Regions from separate parts of the Kitasatospora sp. NPDC091276 genome, predicted to be linked through region 2. Evidence: riboswitches for the same ligand, from Rfam matches in the RefSeq annotation. Region 2 holds a riboswitch; the other holds the start of a gene.
The links. Region 2 has a riboswitch for cyclic di-AMP ahead of AB0O19_RS12070 (transglycosylase family protein). Riboswitches for the same ligand answer to the same signal wherever they lie in the genome.
Positions count from the first base shown of each region.

Region 1: linked by a shared signal. The riboswitch ahead of AB0O19_RS02000 (transglycosylase family protein) and the one ahead of AB0O19_RS12070 (transglycosylase family protein) in region 2 are both predicted to bind cyclic di-AMP.

Region 1 covers NZ_JBFBFU010000001.1:466,933-470,334, reverse strand. Annotated here, with positions in the region: gene AB0O19_RS02010 (DUF397 domain-containing protein) at 1-107, opposite strand, end outside; gene AB0O19_RS02005 (hypothetical protein) at 667-1,638, shown strand; cyclic di-AMP (ydaO/yuaA leader) riboswitch at 2,068-2,230, shown strand; gene AB0O19_RS02000 (transglycosylase family protein) at 2,217-3,402, shown strand, end outside.
Region 2 covers NZ_JBFBFU010000007.1:270,497-273,898, reverse strand. Annotated here, with positions in the region: gene eno (phosphopyruvate hydratase) at 1-1,053, opposite strand, end outside; gene AB0O19_RS12070 (transglycosylase family protein) at 1,321-2,238, opposite strand; cyclic di-AMP (ydaO/yuaA leader) riboswitch at 2,244-2,411, opposite strand; gene AB0O19_RS12065 (cytochrome P450) at 2,622-3,402, opposite strand, start outside.

The DNA.
Region 1 (3,402 bases), on a different contig from region 2:
TGGGAGTTGCTGTGCAGGCTCTTCTGCCAGACAACCCCCTTGAGGTCGGCGGCCGCCATCCCGTTGTAGGTGTCGTACGAGCCGTACGTGTCCTGCGAGTCGTGCATAGAAATCTCCCGAAGAGCTCCGGAGTGGTCGTCCAGCGCGGCGCTCCCGGCACCCGCCGAACGAACGGACCGGCCCCGTACCGGCCCGGCACAACGCCTCACTTGACGCGATGATAGCTGCTGTGCACGTGCATCAGCACGGGACATTGCAGGTGCACGAGGCCTTTCACCGGCAGTTCTGAACTCTTCACGGACCCTTCTCCTGACGGTACGTAAACGGACATAGCCGAGTGAATCGCCAGATTCTCGATAACCGGCCGTGAGCGGCTCCCCGCTGAATGTTGATCTTCAGGCGCCCGGAGTCGCGCCTTCGTGACCCTCCGTCAGGCGACCTCCTGGCTGTGAGACATCTCACGCGCCACAGAAGCAACTCGACGCCCCGTCGGACACGTCAGGGCAACCAGCGGTGATCGCTCGAAGGCTGGGTGAGATATGTCCGGATTGCGGGCAAACCGCCCGGACGGACACGACGGGAGCGCGGCGCACCCGCCATGACCACGTGAAACTCGAACGGCAGCCGAATGCAGGCCTGACGGGCCGATGTCCTACGATCTCCGGCATGAGCACCGCAGCCATCCCGGGCGCGCCACTGCCCGTCCGCACTCCAGGCTCCCGTGCGCGGGGGCGCCACCGTCGCCCCGAGCGCCCCGAGATCCCGGCCGGATCCCCGGCCCTGGTGCTCGCCGTGCCCGCGACCGCCGGGCCCGAGTCCCGCTCGGTCGTCGAGGAGCTGCTGTCGATCGTCCGCAGCGAGCAGAGCGGCATCCAGACCGCCGTCGGCTACCTCCCGGGCGAAGCCGCCCAGGGCGCCGACAGCGACGACCGCACCGTCGCCGAACTGCTGGCCATGGCCGCCGAGGCCGGCCTGCCCGCGCCGGTCCTGGTGCCGCTGGTACCCGGCCCGCACGGATTCCTGACCGAACTCCACGCCCTCGCCGCCGAGTACGGAGCCCCCGTCACCGACGTGCTCGGCCCGCACCCGCTGCTCGCCGAGGCCGTGCACGTGCGCCTGTCCGAGGCCGGCCTGGCGCGTGCCGACCGGGCCCGGCTGTTCGCCATCGCGACCGCCGCGGACGGCGTCGTGCTGACCACCGTCGGCGGCGAGGAGGCCGCCGCCGCGGCCGGCATCACCGGTGTCCTGCTGGCGGCCCGGCTGGCCGTCCCGGTCGTGCCCGCCGCGCTCGACGTGCCGGGCTCGGTCGCCGCGGCCGTCAACCACCTCAAGGAGACCGGCTCCCAGCGCCCGGCGCTGGCCCCGCTGGTGATCGGGCCGGAGGCCGACTCCGAGCTGCTCGCCACGGCCGCCGAGGAGACCGGCTGCCCGTCCGCGGCTCCGCTGGGCGCCTACCCCACGGTCGGCCAGCTGATCGCCTCCACCTACCTGGCCGCGCTGCCGGCGCCCTCCCCCGAGGCCCTGGCGCAGGCCGAGGCCGAGGCGGCGGAGGCCGCCGAGGGCACCCACGCCGACCACTCCGGCCGGGGCGGTCACGCCGCTCACGCCGCCGCCGAGGAGTCGGCCGGCCAGCAGTAGCGGTCACCGCACGCGGGAAGGGCCCGGAACGGCTACGTTCCGGGCCCTTCCCGCTTGTCCCGTAAGGGAGTTAAAGAACGAATAGGTGCGATGTCCGTTCTGTCCATATTTGTTCACCATCGCTCGACACATCCCCCGACGACCACAGTGCGGACACGCCGCCCTCCCGACGGACGGGCCCCCGGGCGACCCGACCCACCGTCACCCGCCTCCTGAAGCGCAGACAGTTGCGCGCACCCTTCGCGGGGTTGCCGGAAATCGGTCATTTCCGATCATGAAAAGCGAGGGGAACGACCGTTCTCGCCAAACTGTGATGCGCGTCACAGGTGTTTGCAGTTTGAACTTAAGTCTGCTTAACGTGCTCCCCGTTCGTGGCCACACGAACCCAGTTCATCCGCGACGCCGAGTCCTGCCGTCGGATGTCCTGGCAACGCGAAAACGCACCACGGCAGGAGCGGGGGACCCACAGGTAAGTCGCCCCGGACCGTTCCCCGGAACGATCCAGGGCTAGGGGTGAAGCCGCGCCCACAGCGCGGCCGGGCAACTCCAGCCCGAATCCGACAGCTCACCTCGCAGGCGTGGGAGAGGACTGCGTCTTCATGCTGCCCACCAACGGCACCCGTCTGTCCAGTCGTACCCGACGCGTGATCGCCGCCGTCGGCGTCGCGGGCGTCGGCCTCACCATCCCCTGCCTCACCTCCGGCACCGCCTCCGCCGCCTCCGTCGCCACCTGGGACAAGGTCGCCCAGTGCGAGAGCACCGGCAACTGGAGCATCAACACCGGCAACGGCTTCTACGGCGGACTGCAGTTCACCTCCAGCACCTGGGCCGCCTTCGGCGGCACCGCCTACGCCCCCCAGGCCAACCAGGCCACCAAGGACCAGCAGATCGCCGTCGCCGAGAAGGTCCTCGCCTCGCAGGGCCCCGGCGCCTGGCCCGTGTGCTCGGTCCAGGCCGGCCTGACCAAGGGCGGCGCCCCGGCCGCCGTCGACACCTCGGCCGGTTCGACCGCCGGCTCGGCTGCCGGTTCGACCGCCACCAAGCCCGCCGCGAAGCCGGCCGCCCCGGCCGCGAAGCCCGCGCAGACCCCGGCCCCGGCCGCGAAGCCCGCCAAGCCGGCCGCACCGGCCCAGGACCAGGCGCAGGCCCCCGCCGACTCCACCAACGGCACCTCGGCCCAGAAGGGCCAGAGCCAGGCCCAGAACAGCGCCCAGCCCCAGGCCGACGACTACACCGTCGCCTCCGGCGACTGGCTGTCCTCGATCGCCGACAAGCACAACCTCCAGGGCGGCTGGCAGCGGCTGTACGAACTCAACCGCGGCACCCTGACCGAGGGTCCGGACAGCATCTACCCGGGCCAGCGCCTCTCGTTCAAGGACGGCGGCCAGGCCCAGCAGTCGGCTCAGGCCGACCGGTCCGGCTCCGGCTCGTCGGCCACGTCCGGCTCGGACTTCACCTGGTTCGACCGCTCGCAGAAGTCCGGCCAGACCTCCAACGGCGCTGCCGCGAACGCCAAGCCGGCCGCCCAGCCCCAGGCCCAGGCCACCAAGCCGGCCGCCCAGGCTCAGACCCCGGCTCAGACCCCGGCCGCCACCGGCAGCATGGCCGCCGCGGTCTCCTTCGCCCAGTCGAAGGTCGGCCAGGCGTACATCTACGGCGGCACCGGCAACGGCGGCTGGGACTGCTCCGGCCTGACCCAGGCCGCGCTGCGCGCCGCGGGCGTCTCCGTCCCGCGCGTCGCCGCCGACCAGGCCGCCGCCAGCA
Region 2 (3,402 bases):
CAGCTCGACGGCGTCCAGGGTCTCGGTCAGCGAGCCGATCTGGTTCACCTTCACCAGCAGCGCGTTGGCGGTGCCGGTCTCGATTCCCCTGGCCAGGCGGGCCGGGTTGGTGACGAACAGGTCGTCGCCGACCAGCTGGACCTTGTCGCCCAGCTTGACGGTCATGGCCTTCCAGCCGTCCCAGTCCGACTCGTCCAGCGGGTCCTCGATGGAGACCAGCGGGTAGGCGTCGACCAGCTCGGCGTAGTACTCGATGAGCTCGGCGGCGGAGATGGCCTTGCCCTCGAACTGGTAGGCGCCGTCCTCGTAGAACTCGGACGCGGCGACGTCCAGGGCGAGCGCGATGTCACGGCCGGGCACGTAGCCGGCCTTCTGGATGGCCTCGGTGATGAGGTCCAGGGCCTCGCGGTTGCTGTCCAGGTTCGGCGCGAAGCCGCCCTCGTCGCCGAGGCCGGTGGACAGGCCGCGCTCCTTCAGCACGCCCTTGAGGGTGTGGTAGACCTCGACGCCCCAGCGGACGGCCTCGGAGAAGGACTCCGCGCCGATCGGGGCGATCATGAACTCCTGGATGTCGACGTTGGAGTCCGCGTGCGAACCGCCGTTGAGGATGTTCATCATCGGAACGGGCAGCACGTGCGCGTTCGGGCCGCCCAGGTAGCGGAACAGCGGCAGGTCGCTGGCCTCGGAGGCGGCGTGCGCCACGGCCAGCGAGACGCCCAGGATCGCGTTGGCGCCGAGCGAGGACTTGTCCGGGGTGGCGTCCAGGTCGAGCATGGCCTGGTCGATCAGGCGCTGCTCGGTGGCGTCGTAGCCGACCAGCTCCGGGCCGATCTGCTCGATGACGGCCAGGACGGCCTTCTCCACGCCCTTGCCGAAGTAGCGGTTCTTGTCACCGTCGCGCAGCTCGAGCGCCTCGAAGGCGCCGGTGGAGGCACCCGACGGGACAGCGGCACGGCCGGTGCTGCCGTCGTCGAGGCCGACCTCGACCTCGACCGTGGGGTTGCCACGCGAGTCGAGGATCTCACGGGCTACGACGACATCGATGGACGGCACGAGGCATCTCCTTGCGGAAGCAGGGTCCGGCTGACGTTGGGTGCTGCCGGCGGGACGATTGCGGAGTCGTTACGACCAGAGCCTAACCGCCCCGGCCCCCGGGGCCGCGCTGGCCTCGGTCCCGTCTCAGCGTGTGGCCCGGCTACCCACCGGTAGTTCACCTGCTTGCCCGATCGAAGCGGGCGAATACGGGGGAATGCGGGCGAAGGGGGACGGGTCCCGTCCCCCTTCGCCCGCAGGGCGCGGGCCGTTCAGGGCCCGGGCCGCTCAGCCGAGGTGCAGCACCTGGCCGGGCATGATCAGGTTGGGGTTGCCGCCGACGGTGCCGCGGTTGCCGTCGTACACCGACTGCCAGCCGCCGGACACGCCCTGGGCGGCGGCGATCGTCGACAGCGTGTCGCCGGCCCGGACGGTGTAGTCGTGACCGCCCTGCGCGGCGGCGGGCTGCGCGGCCGGGGCGGACTGCGCGGGCTGCGCGGCGCGGGGCGCGTACTGCGGCTGGGCGGCGGGCTGGCCCGCGTACTGCTGGTAGACGCTCTGGTGGCTGGTCCAGTACCAGGCGCCGTTGTTCTGGTACCAGTACACCTTCGCGTCGGCGTCCCAGCCGGCCTTGCCGGAGAAGCCCTGGGTCTGCGGCTGCGTCTGCTGCGGGGCCTGCTGGACGGGCTGCTGGGCGGCCGGCTTCGGGGCGGCCTGCTTGACCGGCTGCTGGGCGGGCTTCGGGGCCTGCGCCTGCTGGGTCGGCTTGGCGGCGGACTGCTTGGCGGGCTTGGCGTCCGTGGAGGTGTCCACGGAGGCCGGGGCGCCGCCCTTGCTCAGGCCCGCCTTCTGGGAGCAGACCGGCCAGGCGCCCGGGCCCTGCGAGGCCAGCACCTTCTCGGCGACCGAGATCTGCTGCGCCTTGCTGGCCTGGTTGGCCTGCGGGGCGTAGGAGGTGCCGCCGTACGCCTTCCAGGTGCTGGGCGTGAACTGCAGGCCGCCGGAGAAGCCGTTGCCGGTGTTGATGCTCCAGTTGCCGCCGCTCTCGCACTGGGCGACGGCGTCCCAGGTGGAGGCCGGGGCGGCGGAGGCGCCGGTGGCGGTGAGGAGCGGCATCGCGAGTCCGACGCCGGCCACACCGGCGACGGCGATGGCCTTCTCGGTCTGGGTGCGACGGCGGTGGCGGCCGGTTCCAACGAACAGCATGAAGAGGTCCCTCTCCGCACGCCTGCGAGGTGAGCTGTCGGGTTCGGACCGGGAGGTGGCCCGGCCGCCGAAAGCGGAAACGATTCCGCTCGGGCGGCTTCACCCCAAGCCGTCGGGGAACGGCAACAAACCTGGTTCCCCCGCCCCTGCCCAGGGTCTGGTCGGTTTCCCGTGACGCGGCGGGCAGGATTCGGCGTTCCGCGCACGAGGTCCGCAGCTGCGAACTCCAGGGAGAGTAGACAGATCATCAGACCAATAACAAGCTCATATCACCGACATCACACACAAATTACGGCGCGTGGTCAATCGCCTACCAACGGCGGCGGTATGTCCGGATTAATGCGGGTTCAGACCTGGCTCCACGGGCCTCCGGAGACATGCCGTCAGCGTGTCGGGGCGTCGGTCGGCGTGACCGGCGGCGCGTGCGGAGAGCGGGTCTCCGGAGTGAATTCGACCGGGAGTTCCCGCAGGCCACGCATGATCAGGCCGCCCCTCCAGCGCAGGTTCTCCGGGTTTTCCGCGAGCCGCAGGTCCGGCAGCCGGGAAAGCAGCGTGGCCAGTGCGCTCCGCCCCTCCAGGCGGGCCAGCGGGGCGCCGATGCAGTAGTGGATCCCGTGGCCGAAACCCAGGTGCGGATTGTCCGTGCGGGCCAGGTCCAGGGTGTTCTCGTCCGCGAACCTGGCCGGATCGCGATCCGCCGCGGCCAGCACCACCAGCACCGGATCACCCACCGGGATGTCCACCCCGCCGATCGACAGCGGCCGCGTCGCGAAACGCCACGTCGCCATCTCCACCGGCCCGTCGTAGCGCAGGAGTTCCTCGATCCCGGTCTCCAGCAGCGCCGTCTCGCCGCGCACCACCGACTCCTGCAGCAGCCTGCGCTGCTCCGGGTTGCGCAGCAGCGCGTACGTGCCGTTGCCGATCAGGTTGACGGTCGTCTCGAACCCCGCGAACAGGAGGATGAACGCCATCGCGGCGGCCTCGTTCTCGTTCAGGTGCTCGCCGTGGTCGCTCGCCCGGATCAGGCCCGAGATCAAGTCATCACCCGGATCCGCCCGCTTGCGGTGGATCAGCTCCAGCAGGTACGCCCGCATCCGCTTCACCGCCCGCCCCACGCCTCCGCGTTGGCCGCCGCCGTGCCGGATCATCATCCCGGCCCAGTCC